3 regions of the Streptomyces sp. NPDC047917 genome follow, and region 2 is predicted to be linked to each of the others. Evidence: riboswitches for the same ligand, from Rfam matches in the RefSeq annotation. Region 2 holds a riboswitch; each other region holds the start of a gene.
What was found. Region 2 has a riboswitch for cyclic di-AMP ahead of ACGF8B_RS33190 (NlpC/P60 family protein). Riboswitches for the same ligand answer to the same signal wherever they lie in the genome.
Positions count from the first base shown of each region.

Region 1: another riboswitch for cyclic di-AMP. It lies ahead of ACGF8B_RS10110 (transglycosylase SLT domain-containing protein); the one in region 2 lies ahead of ACGF8B_RS33190 (NlpC/P60 family protein).
Region 3: another riboswitch for cyclic di-AMP. It lies ahead of ACGF8B_RS07335 (M23 family metallopeptidase); the one in region 2 lies ahead of ACGF8B_RS33190 (NlpC/P60 family protein).

Region 1 is NZ_JBIDCA010000004.1:55,945-61,463, forward strand. It holds gene ACGF8B_RS10090 (APC family permease) at 1-394, opposite strand, end outside; gene ACGF8B_RS10095 (hypothetical protein) at 764-1,081, shown strand; gene ACGF8B_RS10100 (TetR/AcrR family transcriptional regulator) at 1,094-1,678, opposite strand; gene ACGF8B_RS10105 (FAD-dependent monooxygenase) at 1,766-2,968, shown strand; gene ACGF8B_RS10110 (transglycosylase SLT domain-containing protein) at 2,962-3,459, opposite strand; cyclic di-AMP (ydaO/yuaA leader) riboswitch at 3,464-3,649, opposite strand; gene ACGF8B_RS10115 (ABC-F family ATP-binding cassette domain-containing protein) at 4,191-5,519, shown strand, end outside.
Region 2 is NZ_JBIDCA010000015.1:139,581-145,099, reverse strand. It holds gene ACGF8B_RS33205 (GNAT family N-acetyltransferase) at 1-732, opposite strand, end outside; gene ACGF8B_RS33200 (NlpC/P60 family protein) at 896-1,957, opposite strand; gene ACGF8B_RS33195 (hypothetical protein) at 2,269-2,622, shown strand; gene ACGF8B_RS33190 (NlpC/P60 family protein) at 2,674-3,831, opposite strand; cyclic di-AMP (ydaO/yuaA leader) riboswitch at 3,830-3,994, opposite strand; gene ACGF8B_RS33185 (ATP-dependent DNA helicase) at 4,241-5,519, shown strand, end outside.
Region 3 is NZ_JBIDCA010000003.1:83,707-89,225, forward strand. It holds gene ACGF8B_RS07325 (M16 family metallopeptidase) at 1-122, shown strand, start outside; gene ACGF8B_RS07330 (M16 family metallopeptidase) at 149-1,531, shown strand; cyclic di-AMP (ydaO/yuaA leader) riboswitch at 1,768-1,933, shown strand; gene ACGF8B_RS07335 (M23 family metallopeptidase) at 1,947-2,768, shown strand; gene ACGF8B_RS07340 (GntR family transcriptional regulator) at 2,995-3,690, shown strand; gene ACGF8B_RS07345 (HPr family phosphocarrier protein) at 3,951-4,232, opposite strand; gene ACGF8B_RS07350 (GNAT family N-acetyltransferase) at 4,406-5,519, shown strand, end outside.

The sequences.
Region 1 (5,519 bases), on a different contig from region 2:
GGGCGAGGTAGTCGGCCGTTCCCATGGCGATGACCGGGGGCACGATCATCACGACCAGCAGTGAGAGCACGAAGACGAGCCACCCGGCGAGCCGCCCCGCCATCGTCGACACCATGGCGTACTCACCGCCGGCACTCGGAATGAGCGTGCCCAGCTCCGAGTAGCAGAAGGCGACCGCGATGCAGAGCAGCGAGCCGATGGCGATGGTGAGGGCGGTGTACGTGCCGAGGCTGGAGAACAGGTCCGGTACGACCACGAAGAGGGTCGAGGCGGGCGTCACGCAGGACAGCGTGAGCAGTGTTCCGCCCACGACGCCGATGGAACGCTTGAGCTTCTGTGGAGTGGGGCCGGTCGCTGGTGCGAGCGCCTGGGGAGCGCTGAGCGTTTCGGTCATCGTGCGGTTCCGATCAACAGGTGCGGTGTCCGAGCACGGGAGCGGTATCGCCTCCAGACGAGGACGTGGTGAGTGGTTTCGGCGCTCCCAGCGCGACATGCAATCCCGACGCGTTCCGCAGGTCAAGAGGTGTTCACCTTCGGAATTCGTTGTCCAGGCGGGGAAATTCGACGATTTTCCGCTAACAGCGCGTCAATGTCCGGGGATCGGGTGGTGCGGGAACCGCAGCCCGGCCGGTGGGAAAGTTTCCCCCATTTCCAGCATCCGGAAGGGTGGAGCGACTCCCTGGGCGGGCGGAGCGGCCGGGGTGCGGTCCGGGCACCGGACCCGCGGGTCGCGGATCCGCGGTCTTGGTGCCAGCCTGGAGTCATGGCTTGGGCGTCGTGGACGACTTGCGGGGTGTTCTCGGGGCGCGGTGGCGTGCTCACGGACGAGGTCGGTGTGCTTTCCGGGGACCTGACCGTTCACACGACCTGGGCGGACGACACGGCCCAGGTCACTGTGCAGTACACGGGTGCGATCGACTGGTTCACCATGTCGGGCAGCCCGGTGCCGTGCCGTTCGGAGGAGGAGAGCCGCCGACTGCACGACGCGGTGGTGCGGTCGGTCCGGGACGGGGCTGCGGCGACCGTGCCCGTACTGCCCCGCTCCGAGCCGGACCACGCGGCGGAACCCGCCCCGGAGTGACGCCGGCCCGGATCACCCGGCGGCTTCCCCACCGGGGTCGCGGAGCGCCGCGGCGACCAGACCCGCGATCTCCTCCCTGAGTACGGCTCCCCCGCCGCCCACCAGCCGGTCGAAGACGAGTCCGTCCACGCAGGCCAGCAGTGTGAGCGTGCGGCCCTCGGCGTCGGCGACGCCCTGTGCGTGCAGGAACGCCCGCACCGCCGCACGGGCCGCGTTCTGCCGCGGTACGAGAATCTCGCGCAGTTCCGGGTGGCGCACGCTCTCGACCGCGCAGGCGTAGCGGGCGAGCGACCGTTGCCGCCCCTCGCCGGTCAGCCGCCGTTCGACGAACCCGGCCAGCCCGTCCGTCAGTTCGGCGGCGGCGCGCGGCACCCGCGCCTGCTCGCCGGCCGCCTGCAATTCCGCCTGGTCCTGTGCCACGAGCCGTCGGACGAGCGCGGTGAGCAGCGCCTGACGGGTGCGGAAGTACGCCGAGGTGGTGCCGGGCGGCAGGGCCGCCGCCCGGTCCACGGCCCGGTGGGTCAGGCCCCGCATCCCCTCCTCGGCCAGCACATGGATGGCGGCATCGGCGAGGACGGTCCGTCGGTCTGTGGTCACCACCCCTTTCTACACCTGTAGAGAAGGGGTAGTACGCTCCTTCTACAGCTGTAGAAGGTTGTGACGGGGCATGGGAGGGGACCGGGCATGGGCAACAACGCGGTGGTCGTCGGCGGTGGCATCGGCGGACTGGCCGCCGCGATCGGGCTGCGGCTCGTCGGCTGGGAGGTGACGGTCGTCGAACGCGCCCGCACTCCCGACGACGCGGGCGCGGGCATCTCCCTGCACGCGAACGGCTTGCGCGCGCTGGACGTCCTCGGTGTCGGCGCGGCGGTGCGCGCGGCCGCCCGGCCCCAGTACACCGGCGGCACCCGCACCCCGGACGGCCGTCTGCTGGCCCGCATGGACGGAGCCGCGCTGGAACGCGAGCTGGGGACGCCGATCGTGGGCATCCCCCGGTCCGGGCTGCACCGGCTGCTGCGCGCGGCCCTGCCGCCCGAATCCCTGCTCATCGGGGCCGAAGTGACGTCCGTCGACCGGTCCGACGCCTCGCGGGTGCGCCTGACCGCGGGCGACACCGCGCTGGAGGCGGATCTGGTGGTGGCCGCCGACGGAATCGGCAGCAGGCTGCGCACCCAGCTCTTCCCGGGGCACCCCGGTCCCGCCTACAGCGGCTCGACGGTGCTGCGCGCCATCACCAAGACGCCCGTCGATCTGCGTACCGACTTCGAGCTGACCTGGGGACGGGGGGCCGAGTTCGGCCACATCGCGTTCGCCGACGGCCGGGCCGAGTGGCACGCGGTACTCAACGCGCCCGCCGGGGTCCGGCACCCTGATCCGCTGGGTGAGGTGCGCCGCCGGTTCGGCGGCTGGCACGACCCCATTCCCGCCCTGCTGGCAGCGACCCGGACCGATGCCGTACTGCATCACGACATCAACGAGCTGGTGACTCCGCTCCCTTCGTACGCGGTCGGCCGGATCGCGCTGCTCGGCGACGCCGCGCACGCCATGACCCCGAATCTCGGCCAGGGGGCCTGTCAGGCACTGGAGGACGCGGCGACACTGGCCGCCGCGCTCTCCGGCGGGGCCGGCGTCGAGTCGGCGCTCGTCCGCTACGACGCCGAGCGCCGGCCCCGCAGCCAGTCGGTCGCGCGGGCCGCCCGGCAGGCCGGCCGGATGGGGCAGCAGCTGTCCCGTCCGGTGGCCGTCGCCCTGCGCAATACGGCGCTGCGGCTCGCGCCGTCCCGGGTCACCGTCCGCGCGGTCCTGCGCCATGCCGACTGGACACCGCCGCGGCTGGGCCGACCTCGGGACGGGCCCGGCCGGGCGGTGGTCCGGTCGCCTCAGTAGGCCCCGAAGACGTTGTCGATGGAACCGTACTTGGCGGCCGCGTAGTTGCACGCGGCCGTGATGTTGGCGACCGGGTCGTAGCTGTCCATCGCGGTCCCGGGCACGTGGTAGGCCCGGAACGTCGGCTCGATGACCTGGAGGAGGCCCTTGGACGGCGTCCCGGCGGCGGCGTTCGAGTCCCAGTTGTTGATCGCCCGGGGGTTTCCGGAGGACTCGCGCATGACGTTGCGGTGGATGCCCTCGTAGCTGCCGGGAATGCCGTGCTCGGCCATCACGGCCAGCGACTCCTTGATCCAGCCGTCCAGATCGTTCGTGTACGTCGCGGACGACGCGGCGGGAGCGGTGACGGCGGCGGGCCGCGCCGGGGCCGCCGAGGCGGTGTGGGCGCCGAGCAGGGGGAGGAGCAGGGCGGCCGCGCCCGTGCCCACGGCGATGAAACCGCGGGTCAGCGTGGTGGACCTGCGACGACGGTACGTACCCGTTGCGGGCATGGTGGATTCCTCTCCGTCGCCTGCGAGGTGAGCTGTCGGGTTCAGGCTGGAGATGCCTGGCCGCGCATCTGCGTGGCTTCACCCCGAGCCGTTCCGGATTCCGGACCGGCGGCTTACCTGGGTTCCCCGCTCCTGCCGTACACGAGTGGTCGGATTGCCGGACAGCGGCAGGATTCGGCGTTCCGTCCGGATTGACGGTGACCGTAAGCGAGAAGAACCGAAGCGGACAAGACCCCAATTTCCGAATGCAATTCACCCACAAGATCGAGTAACGGGAATTTCGGTAATCCACCTCACACCGCGCGAACCACTCCCCTTGTGCGGAAAGGGAACCGAACCGCGCGGGGCGGTATCCGGTGGGCCGGACGTGACTCGCGCCACGAATTCACAAATGCGGGCATTTCGCCCGCACCTTCCGGCGCCCGCTCCGGGACCCAATGACATTGCCCTTCCGTCACCCCGTCGTTTACAGTTCTGAGGTCCTGTTGTCTCCGATTGAGGTGGACGTTGCGCATCTGAGGTTCGCGAACATCGCGCCGTACGGCTTTGCCCGTACGCCCGTCACGCCGTAGCAGTGCTTCGCGCTGCCCGTGACCCCGCGTGGATGCGACCTCGGTGCCTGAGCCGTCCCCCGATCTTCAGGACCGCCGCACCTCTTCCCATGGCCCGGTCGCTGCGTGGTGCTCGCATACGAAGCCCCCTTCACCGCGCTTGCGAATGCGAGGAACACCATGGCGACTCCCACCACCCCTCATGCCTCTCTCACCTGCTCCGCCCTGACCTTCCGGTGGCCGGACGGCACCACCGTCCTCGACGGGCTCTCGCTCAGCATCGGCCGGGGACGCGTCGGCCTCGTCGGCAACAACGGCGCGGGCAAGTCCACACTCCTGCGACTGTTCGCCGGCCAACTGCACCCGTCCCAGGGGTCGGTGACCGTCGGTGGCAGCCTCGCCCACCTTCCGCAGAACATCACCCTCGACACGACACTGCGGGTGGACCGGGCCCTGGGCATCGCCGAGCGGCGCGAGGCGCTGCGCGCCGTCGAGGCCGGGGACGTCGACGAGAAGCACTTCGAGACGATCGGCGACGACTGGGACGTCGAGGAACGGGCCCTGGCGACACTGGGCTCGCTCGGCCTCGGCGGCATCGAACTCGACCGCACCGTGGGCCAGTTGTCCGGCGGGGAGACCGTCCTGCTGAGACTGGCCGCGCTGCTGCTGGAGCGCCCCGACGTCCTGCTCCTGGACGAGCCCACCAACAACCTCGATGTGCTCGCCCGCCGCAGGCTCTACGAGGCCGTCGACTCCTGGCGCTCGGGGGTACTGGTCGTGGTCAGCCATGACCGCGAACTGCTGGAGCGTGTGGACCGCATCGCCGAACTGCGCACCGGCTCGGTGAACTGGTACGGCGGTGGCTGGTCTGCGTACGAGGAGGCCGTGGCCGCCGGGCAGGAGGCCGCCGGGCGGATGCTGCGGGCCGCCGAGGCCGATGTGCGCCGCCAGAAGCGCGAACTGGAGGAGACCCACCTGAAACTGGCCCGGCGTCAGAAGAACGGCCGCAAGGCGGAGACCGAGGGCGGCCTGCCCAAGATCCTGGCCGGCCGCCGGAAGCGGTCGGCGCAGGAGTCGGCGGGCAGGCTCCGCGGCGTCCACGAGGAACGGCTCGGTGAGGCACGCGAACGCCGGGAGGAGGCCGCCGCCGCGGTCCGCGACGACGCCGAGATCCGCGTGAGCCTCCCGCACACGGCGGTGCCCACCGGACGCACCGTGCTGAGCCTGCACGGCCTGCGTCCCCGCTTCGGCAGGCTGCGCGAGGGCAGCCTCCAGGTGAACGGGCCCGAGCGGATCGCGCTCGTCGGTCGGAACGGCGCCGGGAAGACGACTCTGCTGCGCACCCTCACCGGTGAGCTGGCCCCGCTGTCCGGCGAGGCCAGGACCTTCGTACCGGTGCGGTTCCTTCCGCAGCGGCTCGATGTGCTGGACGAGGAACTGAGCGTCGCGGCGAACGTGGCCCGGACGGCGCCCGGGGTCACCGACAACCACATCCGCGCCCAGCTCGCC
Region 2 (5,519 bases):
CTCGCCGATCCTGCGGTAGCCGATGCCCGCGTAGATCCGCTCCACATCGGCGTCGCCCGGCTCCAGCCACACCACCCGGCAGCCGCGCCCGAAGGCGGTCGCGGTGAGGTGGGCGGAGAGCGCGGCGCCGATGCCGCGGCGGCGGTAGGCGTCGGCGACGGCGAGACCGGCCAGTTCGGTGAGGCCGTCGACGGGGACCGAGCAGCCGCCCGCGCCCGCCGGTACGCCGTCGACGGTGGCGAGGGCCGCGACCCCGCCGCCCTCGGCCGCGGTCCGCAGCCAGACCGCCTCACCGCCCTCGGGCTCACCGGTCCCGCCGTAGCCGTGGTGCTGGACGAGCGCGGCGGCGTCGAACTCCGCGTCGGTGGCCGGTTCGGCGATCGTGAGGGACTCCACCTGCTTCGGCGTCAGCAGGTCGTCCGGTGAACAGGCCATGACCGGGGCCCGGTTCTCCACGGTGAACCCGGCGGCGAGCAGCGCGGGTTCGACCGCGGGCGCCGAGCCGGGCAGGAACTCCAGCCGGGGCAGCCGGTCGTGCTCGCGGAACGCCGCGACCAGCGCGTCGAGATCGGCCGGCGTCGGCTCCGCGTCCTGGTCGGGTATCGCGTAATTGGCGTACTTGATGGACCAGTCGGGGTTGTAGCGCACCGTGAAGGGCCCGACCCGGAGGTGGTCCGGGGAACGCAGGGCGAGCGTACGGGCATGGGTCTGGACATCGGTGTCCATGGGCATACGGGGTTGTCCTCCGGCCGGTTGGGCGACGGTGGGCCGGGCCGAGGACGGTCCGGCCCGAAGGCGGTTGCTCCGATGGCGGGTTCCGACGACGGGCTGATCCCGACGACGGGCTGATCCGAAGGGTCTGTCCGACGGGTCGCACCGGATCGGAGACGGGAGCCTATGCCACCCGGGCGGCCCCGGCGAAGGGCATTTGGTCGATCGGCGCGATCCGGACCGGTGACCCGGTGCGCGGGGCGTGGATCATCTGTCCGTTGCCGATGTACAGCCCGACATGGCTGATGCCGGAGTAGAAGAACACCAGGTCGCCCGGCGCGAGTTCGGAGCGCGAGACGCGCCGGCCGGCGTTGATCTGGGTGTACGTGGTCCGGGGGAGCGATACTCCGGCGGCCCGCCAGGCGGCCTGGGTGAGCCCGGAGCAGTCGAACGAGGAGGGGCCGGTGGCGCCCCAGACGTACGGCTTGCCGAGCGCCCCGTACGCGAAGGCGACGGCGTCGGCGGCGCGGGCGTTCGGTGCCCGGACGGCGCCGCGCGCGGTGCTCCGGCCGGCACGGGCGGCCGGGGGCGTGCCGGTGGCCGAACCGTGATCGGTGTTCTCGTAGGCGGTGCGCTCGGGCGGGGTCAGCCGGTCGAGCAGCCGCCGCGCGTCGGCGAGCTTGGCGGTGATCGTCGCCCGGTGCTTCTTCAGCTCGGCCCGGCGGGAGGTCAGCGCGGCCAGCTCGTCCTTGGCCTGCGAGCGCAGTGTGGCGATCTGGGCGACCTGCCGCCGGACCTTGCCCAGCGCGGCGGCCTGGCGGTCGCCGATCCGGTCCGCGTACGACGCCCGCTCCAGGTACTGGTCCGGGTCGGAGGAGAGCGCCAGCTGAACGGAGGTGGAGAGGCCGCCGGCGCGGTACTGCGCCGCGGCGAACGAACCCAGGGCGTCGCGCGCGGTGTTGAGGCGCTCGGTCCTGCGGGCTGCCTCGTCGCGCAGGTCGTCGAGGGCGTCCTCGGCGGCGTCCGCCTTCTCCTTCGCGCCGTTGTACCGCTCGGTGGCGACCTCCGCGTCGTGGTACAGCCGGTCGACCTCGGCCTTGACCTGGGCGGGGGTGCGCTGCGGATCGGCGTGCGCCGGGCCGGGCAGTACGGCGGCGGTGGCGGCCCCGGTGAGGGCGAGGGTCGCCGCGGTGCGGGCAGCAGGGCCGGTGTACAAGCGCTGCTTGGGTTTTCGATGCGCTGCCACGAGGGCGTGCGTCCTTCCTGACGACTGCCCGCCGGGGGCTACCGGCGGGCCCGCCGGAACTCTCGGCGGGGCGGCCGGTGCGCCGTCCGCTTCGGAGCGGAGGTGAGCCGGTCGACTGCCAGCGACGCTAATCCCGGGGCACGGGCAGGAGTCGTAATGACGCTTATTGCCTGAATTTGGCGTGGCATTGTCGTCGAGCGATCGGAAAAATTGCACCAGAGTCAGGCAATTGGTACAGACACGAGTGAAGTGACCAGGAAGGCACACCTGCCTGCCGAGGGGTGATATGGCCGGGGCTAGGCTGCGGCCTCATGGACGTACTCATTCATGTCTTCGTCGCCCTGCACATCATCGGGATCGCCTCCCTGCTGGGCGGTTTCCTGACCCAGATGAAGGCGATGGGCGCGGGCACGGCCCGGTTCGTCCCCGCGATGCTGCACGGCGCGCTGACCATGCTGGTCACCGGTGTCGCCCTGGTCGGGCTCAACCAGGCCGACGGCAACCACGTCAACAACATCAAGATCGGCGTCAAGCTGCTGGTCCTGGTGGTCGTCCTCGCACTGGTCTACATCAAGCGGGACGAGGAGAAGGCCGGCAAGGGCGCCTTCGCGGCGGTGGGCGGACTGACGCTCCTCAACATCTTCATCGCCACGCTCTGGACCTGATCCCGACCGCGCCGCGCCGCCCGGTGCGGCGGCGCGACGCGTCGGCGCCCGCTACGCCGGGCGCACGCTGCCGTAGATCGGCATGTAGTAGATCGACTCCTCGCGGACGTTCGCCCCGGGCTTCGGGGCGTGGATCATCATCCCGTCGCCCTTGTAGATGCCCACGTGGCTGATGTCGTCGTAGAAGAAGACGAGGTCCCCCGGCTTCAGATCGGCCGTGGCCACCCGGGTGCCGATCTTGACCTGGTCCCACGTGGTGCGCGGGATGTCGACCCCCGCCGCCTTCCACGCGGCCTGGGTGAGCCCGGAGCAGTCGTACGACGCCGGGCCCGTCGCGCCCCAGACATAGGGCTTGCCGATCTGGGCCCTGGCGAAGTCGAGAACCTTCGCCGCCTTGGTGGTGGCGCCGCTGTCCGAGCCGGTCCCGGGCCCGGTGCCCGTACCGCTGCCGCCCCCCGACTCCTTCGCGGCCTCCTCGGCCTTGCGGTCCGCCTCGGCCTTCGCGGCGGCCTGCTGCTTCGCCAGCTCCCGGGCCTTGCGCTTCGCCTCCGCCTCCTTCTTGCGCTCGATCTCCGCGAGCCGCGCCTTCTCCTCGGCGGTCAGCTTCGACAGCAGCGTGCGCGCCTCACCCAGCTTCTTCTGCACGTCCTGCTTGCTGGTGCGCAGCGTGGCCTGCGTCGTCGTCAGCGTCTCCAGGCTCCGCACCGCCTCGGAACGCTTCTTCGCCGCCTTGGCCTGCTGCGTCCGGAAGTCCGTGATGGCCCGCTGCTGCCGGCTGGTCATCCGGTCCATCAGCTGGCTCTGGTCGAAGTACGACTGCGGGTCGTCGGCCAGGAAGAACGTGGCGCTCGGCGCTATGGAGCCGCTGCGGTACTGCGCGGCCGCATAGGTGCCGAGCGTCCTGCGGGCGTCGTTGAGCTTGTCGGCACGCTCGGCGACATCGTCCAGCAGGGCGTCGACCTTGGCGCGCTGGGCGGTGGAGGCCTCCTTCGCCCGGTTGTACCGCTGGGTCGCGGTGCCCGCCTGCCGGTAGAGGTCGTCGACCTTCTTCTGTACGTCCTCGACGCCGGGCTTCGGGTCGGGCGCGGCCACCGCGCTCTGTGTGGAGAGCAGGGTCACCGACGCCAGGGCCGCCGTGGTGAGACCGACGGCCGGTGCGGTGGCGCGCACCCGGGTGCGCGGCTTGCGATGGGATGCCAAGGCCGGCATCTCCTTCCGTGGACCGCCTACCGGGTTAGCTGTCGGGTTCGGGCGGAACGGAAGGCTGCCCTACGGTCCGAGTGGGGGATAAGGATCGATTCACCCCGGTACTGCGTCTGGGTCCCCGGTTCCGAACTCCCGCGGGGGCAGCCGGATTCGGCGGGGGCGCCCGCTCGGCGTGGTTCGCCTCAAGGGGGTACGGGCCGCCCGGTCGAGCACGCTAGCCAACCCGTGGTGCCGCTGTGAAGGTTGATGTTCGATATGCCCGATACATTTTCGTGACCTTGCCGGGGCGGGGGCCCGGCGGCCGGATTCTCTTACGCGGAGTGGGTGTCCGCTCTCTCTGTGTGCCGTCGGCCGTGTGCGGTTGGTCATGCGGCCTCCGGGTGTCGGTGCGGCGGCCTAGACTCGGCAAGCGATGAGCAGCCTCTTTGACGACAGCTTCCTGGCCGGCCTCCAGCACTCGGAGGAAGAGCCCCCGCCGCCCCCCGAGGACTCCGCACCCGAAGCGGTGCCGGAGGACCTCTTCGCGGGCGTGTTCGACGGGCCCCCGCCGCCCAGGGACGCCTACTACCGCGACGGCGCGCACCGCCCCGTCATCGACTCGGCGGCGCTCCTCGACGGGCTGAACACCGAGCAGCGCGCCGCCGTCGTCCACGCGGGCTCCCCGCTGCTCATCGTCGCCGGGGCCGGCTCGGGCAAGACCCGGGTGCTGACCCACCGGATCGCCCACCTCCTGGCGGAGCGCGGGGTGCACCCCGGCCAGATCCTGGCGATCACCTTCACCAACAAGGCCGCGGGCGAGATGAAGGAGCGCGTCGAGCAGCTCGTCGGCCCGCGCGCCAACGCCATGTGGGTCATGACCTTCCACAGCGCGTGCGTACGCATCCTGCGCCGTGAGTCGAAGCGGCTCGGCTTCACCTCGTCGTTCTCGATCTACGACGCCGCCGACTCCAAGCGGCTGATGGCCCTGGTCTGCCGCGATCTCGACCTGGACCCGAAGCGCTTCCCGCCGAAGTCGTTCACCGCCAAGGTCTCCAATCTGAAGAACGAGCTGATCGACGAGGAGACCTTCGCCGGCCAGGCCGCGGACGGCTTCGAGAAGACCCTCGCCCAGGCCTACGCGATGTACCAGTCCCGGCTGCGCGAGGCCAACGCGCTGGACTTCGACGACATCATCATGACGACGGTCCACCTGCTCCAGGCGTTCCCGGACGTCGCCGAGCACTACCGCCGCCGCTTCCGGCACGTCCTGGTCGACGAGTACCAGGACACCAACCACGCCCAGTACACCCTGGTGCGCGAGCTGGTCGGACCGGCGGGCGAGGGCGACGCCCCGGCCGAGCTGTGCGTCGTGGGTGACGCGGACCAGTCGATCTACGCCTTCCGCGGCGCGACCATCCGCAACATCCTCCAGTTCGAGGAGGACTACCCCGACGCGACCACGATCCTGCTGGAGCAGAACTACCGCTCCACGCAGACGATCCTGTCCGCCGCCAACGCGGTCATCGAGCGCAACGAGAGCCGCCGCCCCAAGAACCTCTGGACCAACGCGGGCACGGGCGCCCGGATCACCGGCTATGTCGCCGACACCGAGCACGACGAGGCGCAGTTCGTCGCCGACGAGATCGACCGGCTCACCGACGCGGGCGACGCCAAGGCCGGTGACGTCGCGATCTTCTACCGTACGAACGCGC
Region 3 (5,519 bases), on a different contig from region 2:
CCGCCAGGGCCCAGCTGCGCCCCGACAACCGCGCGGTGCTGGTCTACGAGCCGGTCGAGCCGGCCGAGCCCGCGGACACCGACGAGACCGACACCGACGCGCACGAAGGGGCGGACCAGTGACCGACGCTGCCGCGACTGGAGTTTCGATGCAGTACCACCCGCAGCCGGCCCCCGGCACCGCCCGCCCCTGGGCCTTTCCCGCGCCCGAGCGCGGCGCCCTGCCCAACGGCCTCACGGTGCTGCGCTGCCACCGCCCCGGCCAGCAGGTCGTGGCGGTCGAGATCTTCCTCGACGCCCCGCTGGACGCCGAGCCCGAGGGCCTCGACGGCGTGGCCACGATCATGTCGCGGGCGCTGAACGAGGGAACCGACAAGCACACTGCCGAGGAGTTCGCCGCCGAGTTGGAGCGCTGCGGCGCCACGCTCGACGCGCACGCCGACCACCCGGGCGTCCGGGTCTCCCTGGAGGTCCCCGCCTCCCGGCTGGCCAAGGCACTCGCGCTGGTCGCCGAGGCGCTGCGGGCGCCGGCCTTCGCCGAGAGCGAGATCGAGCGGCTGGTACGCAACCGGCTCGACGAGATCCCGCACGAGCAGGCCAACCCGGCGCGGCGTGCCGCCAAGCAGCTCTCCAAGGAGCTGTTCCCGGCCACGGCGCGGATGTCGCGCCCGCGCCAGGGCACCGAGGAGACGGTGGAGCGGATCGACACGGCGGCCGTACGCGCCTTCTTCGACGCCCACATCAGGCCGTCCACGGCGACCGCCGTGGTGGTCGGGGATCTCACCGGCATCGACCTGGACGTCCTGCTCGCCGACACTCTCGGCGACTGGTCCGGAGACACCGCCGCGCCGCGCCCCGCCCCGCCGATCACCGCCGACGACACCGGCCGGGTGGTCATCGTCGACCGTCCGGGCGCGGTGCAGACCCAGCTGCTCATCGGCCGGATCGGGGCCGACCGGCACGACAGCGTGTGGCCGGCCCAGGTGCTCGGCACGTACTGCCTGGGCGGCACGCTCACCTCCCGGCTCGACCGGGTGCTGCGCGAGGAGAAGGGCTACACGTACGGCGTGCGGGCCTTCGCCCAGGTACTGCGTTCCTCGGCCGCGGACTCCGCCTCGGGGGCGACCGGTGCCGCGATGCTCGCCATCAGCGGCTCGGTGGACACCGAATCCACCGAGCCGGCGCTCAAGGACCTGTGGACGGTCCTGCGGACCCTGGCGGCCGAGGGCCTGACCGACGAGGAGCGCGAGACGGCCGTGCAGAACCTCGTGGGTGTGGCGCCCCTGAAGTTCGAGACGGCTGCCTCCGTCGCGGGCACCCTCGCCGACCAGGTCGAGCAGCACCTGCCGGACGACTACCAGGCTCGGCTGTACGCCCGGCTCGCGGAGACCGGCACGGTCGAGGCGACCGCGGCGGTCGTCAACGCCTTCCCGGGTGACCGGCTGGTCACGATCCTCGTCGGCGACGCGGCCCGGATCGAGGAGCCCGTCCGTGCCCTGGGCATCGGAGAAGTGTCGGTGGTCACCGGCTGACGACCAGCCCGCCACGACACGTACGTCCCGCCGTTTCGTTGCGTATCGGGACATAAGGAAGGCCCTCGCGAGCGCGATCTCGCCGGGGTCTTCCCTTTTGTCCGTTCTGAGGGAAGGTTGCCTGTCTGCCCTGTGGGATGCGCTACAAAACGGCCTGTCCGTTTGGTGAATGAAAGCGCCCCCGCTTAGCGTCGGCTCGACTGCCCGTCACTCGTATGCCGCATCCGCGACGTACCGGACAGTCATCGCCGAGTCCCCGTCAGGCGCGAGCCTGGGGAGCCGGGGACCCACGCAGTCCCTGGGGTGAATCGGACGTCTGAGCCCGGATGGGCCGGGGCGTCCGTAGGAGACCTTCCTGCTCCGAACCCGTCAGCTAACCCGGTAGGCGAGAAGGAAGGAAAGGACCAGCCCCTCCATGGCGTTCACCCGTGTCACCGGGAAGCACCGTGCCCCGAGCCGACTGAAGCGCGGCAGCGCGAAGGCCGTCGGCGTCGCGGCTCTGGCCACCACCGGCGTCATCGGCGGCCTGGCCGCTCCCGCCTCCGCGGCGGACTCCGACGCACCCTCCGTGAGCGATACCGGCCTCAACCAGGTCATCGCCATCGACAAGACCCTCGCCGAGCGGATCGACGCCCAGGCCGACGTCCAGCAGCACCAGGCCGACGTCGCCGCGAAGGCGAAGGCCGAGGCCCACCGGAAGGCCGAGGCCAAGAAGAAGGCCGAGGCGAAGGCCAGGGCAGTGGCCGAGGCCAAGGCCGAGGCCGAGCGTGCCGCCGGGGCCCGCGCCGAGAAGGCCCGCGCCGCCCGGTCCGCCGAGCGCACCCGCCTGGGCTCCTTCCAGCTTCCGGTCGCCGGCTCGTACGTGAGCACCGGCTACAAGTCCAGCGGCTCGCTCTGGTCCTCCGGCAGCCACTCCGGCATCGACTTCCACGCCGCCTCCGGCAGCTCCGTCGTCGCCGTCGGCGCCGGCACGGTCGTCGAGGCCGGCTGGGGCGGCGCGTACGGCAACAACATCGTGCTCCGGATGACGGACGGCACGTACACCCAGTACGGCCACCTCTCCTCGATCGGCGTCTCCGTCGGCCAGAGCGTCGGCGCGGGTCAGCAGATCGGCCTCTCCGGCTCGACCGGCAACTCCACCGGACCGCACCTCCACTTCGAGGCCCGGACGACCCCGTCGTACGGCTCCGACATGGACCCGGTCGCGTACCTGCGCGCCCACGGCGTCCGCGTCTGACCGGCGCCCACCGCACCACCTCGTCGAAGGCCCCGGCAGCGCGCCGGGGCCTTCGACGTGTCCGGCGATCCCGGCCGCCCGGGACGACCGGCCGCCGTACCGCCCCGCGGCCAAAAGATATTCATGAATTCCCGCCCGGCATCGGAAATGCGGCCGCATTGCAATAGAGTCGCGGAACAGGCATCGGCCGGCCGCGATTCGCGGGGATCGAGACGGAGGTTCGGACATGCGCATTCCGGCGCATTCGGTATGCACGGCAATCCGTGACGACATCGTCTCCGGTGTCTTCGTACGCGGCAGCCGTCTCACGGAGGAACTGCTGGCCCGCCGATACGGGGTCTCCCGTGTCCCGGTGCGGGAGGCGCTGCGCACCCTGGAGTCCGAGGGCTTCGTGGTCACCCGGCGGCACGCGGGCGCCTGCGTCGCCGAGCCCACCGAGCGGGAGGCGGCCGATCTCCTGGAGGTCCGTACGCTGCTGGAGCCGCTGGGCGCCGCCCGTGCCGCGCAACGCCGCACCGAGGCACACCTCAAGGTGCTCCGCGGTCTCGTGCGGCTCGGCCAGGACCGGGCCCGGCGGGGCGAGGGCGACGATCTGCGCTCGCTGGGCGGCTGGTTCCACGAGACGCTGGCACAGGCTTCCGGCAGTCCGGGTCTGATCGCGCTGCTCACCCAACTGCGGCACAAGATCGACTGGATGTACGTGGTCGAGCAGTCCGCCCGGCCGGTGGATTCCTGGGCCGAGCACGGGGCGATCGTGGACGCGGTGGCACGCGGCGACGCGGAACGGGCCAGGGCGCTGGCCGCCCGTCACGCGGAACGGGCCGCGGCCGCGCACCGGCCGCGCCGGCGGCCCGGCGCGCCCGGGGCCGGCCGGGTGAGGACCTCGCAACATTCCGTAAACGCCGCAGGTGCCCGGAATTAACAATCACGCCGTATACAAAGAGAAGTCGCCGCGCAGGGGCGCATTCCGGGCAGTCGAAATTATGACCGCCTGGATTCCGTCCGCGTGAATTCCGTCCTGTCTGAATTCTGTCCTGCTCGAATTCTGCTTCGCCCGGATTCTGCTTCGCCCGGATTCCGTGCGTCTGAATCCTGGAGGCCGGAACCCGTTCGGCGGGCACCGGGAGACAAAAGAGCCGCGGCCCCGGTTCAGGGTGCCGCGGCTCTCTCGCCGAGGGTGTTTCAGACGGTCTCCGGGAGCTCCTCAAGTCCCTCGGCGACCAGCTTCGCCAGGCGGTCCAGGGCGGCTTCGGAGTCGTCGGCCTCGGACGCGAGCACGATCTCCTCGCCACCCTGCGCGCCGAGACCGAGGACCGCGAGCATGGAAGCGGCGTTCACCGGGTTGCCGTCGGCCTTGGAGATCGTCACCGGGACGCCGGAAGCCGTGGCGGCACGGACGAAGATGGAAGCGGGGCGGGCGTGCAGGCCCTCGGCCCAACCGACGTTGACGCGGCGCTCAGCCATGGTTCTGCCCTTCACGAATCAACAGTTGTCTAGACCAGTCTCTCACGCGGTGCGCGGTGCTCCGGCCGACCCCGGGAACAGCCCATAACGCCCGCGGACCCGCCGATCGGCCCTCTCAGACTGCCCCGGCCCCGAGACCTACGCGACCGCTGACGGAGCCGTACTCTTTGCCCATGCAGCCCGCGCCGGAGCAGAGTCCGCATCACGCTTATCCCGACCACTGGGAAGCGGACGTGGTGCTCCGCGACGGAGGCACCGCGCGCATCAGGCCCATCACCACGGACGATGCCGAACGGCTGGTCAGCTTCTACGAGCAGGTCTCCGACGAGTCGAAGTACTACCGGTTCTTCGCCCCGTACCCACGGCTGTCGGACCGGGACGTCCACCGCTTCACCCATCACGACTACGTCGACCGGGTGGGGCTCGCCGTCACGGTCGGCGGCGAGTTCATCGCGACCGTCCGCTACGACCGGATCGACGAGCGGGGCAGGCCCGCCTCCGCCCCCGCCGACCAGGCCGAGGTCGCCTTCCTCGTCCAGGACGCGCACCAGGGCCGGGGCGTGGCCTCGGCGCTCCTCGAACACATCGCGGCCGTCGCCCGTGAGCGCGGCATCCGCCGCTTCGCCGCCGAGGTGCTGCCCGCCAACAACAAGATGATCAAGGTGTTCCGGGATGCCGGGTACACCCAGCAGCGCAGTTTCGAGGACGGTTCCGTCCACCTGACCCTGGACCTCGAACCGACCGCCGAGTCCCTCGCCGTCCAGCGCGGCCGTGAACAGCGGGCGGAGGCACGGTCCGTGCAGCGCCTGCTGGCCCCCGGCTCCGTCGCCGTCATCGGCGTCGGCCGGTCTCCCGGCGGCGTCGGCCGCACGGTCCTGCGCAATCTCCTCGGGGCCGGCTTCACCGGCCGCACCTACGCGGTGAACCGCGCCTTCGCCGGCGACCGGGACACCGTCGACGGCGTCCCCGCCCACCGCTCGATCGGCGAGATCGATGAGCCGGTCGACCTCGCGGTCGTCGCCGTCCCCGCCGACCGGGTCCCGGAAGCCGTCGCGGACTGCGGCGAGCACGGCGTCCAGGGCCTGGTCGTGCTCTCCGCCGGATACGCCGAATGGGGCGCCGAGGGCCGGGAACGGCAGCGCGAACTGGTCCGGCAGGCCCGTTCGTACGGGATGCGGATCATCGGCCCGAACGCCTTCGGTGTGATCAACAACGCCGAAACCGTCCGGCTGAACGCCTCGCTCGCCCCCGAGCCGCCCGCCCCCGGACGTATCGGCCTGTTCACCC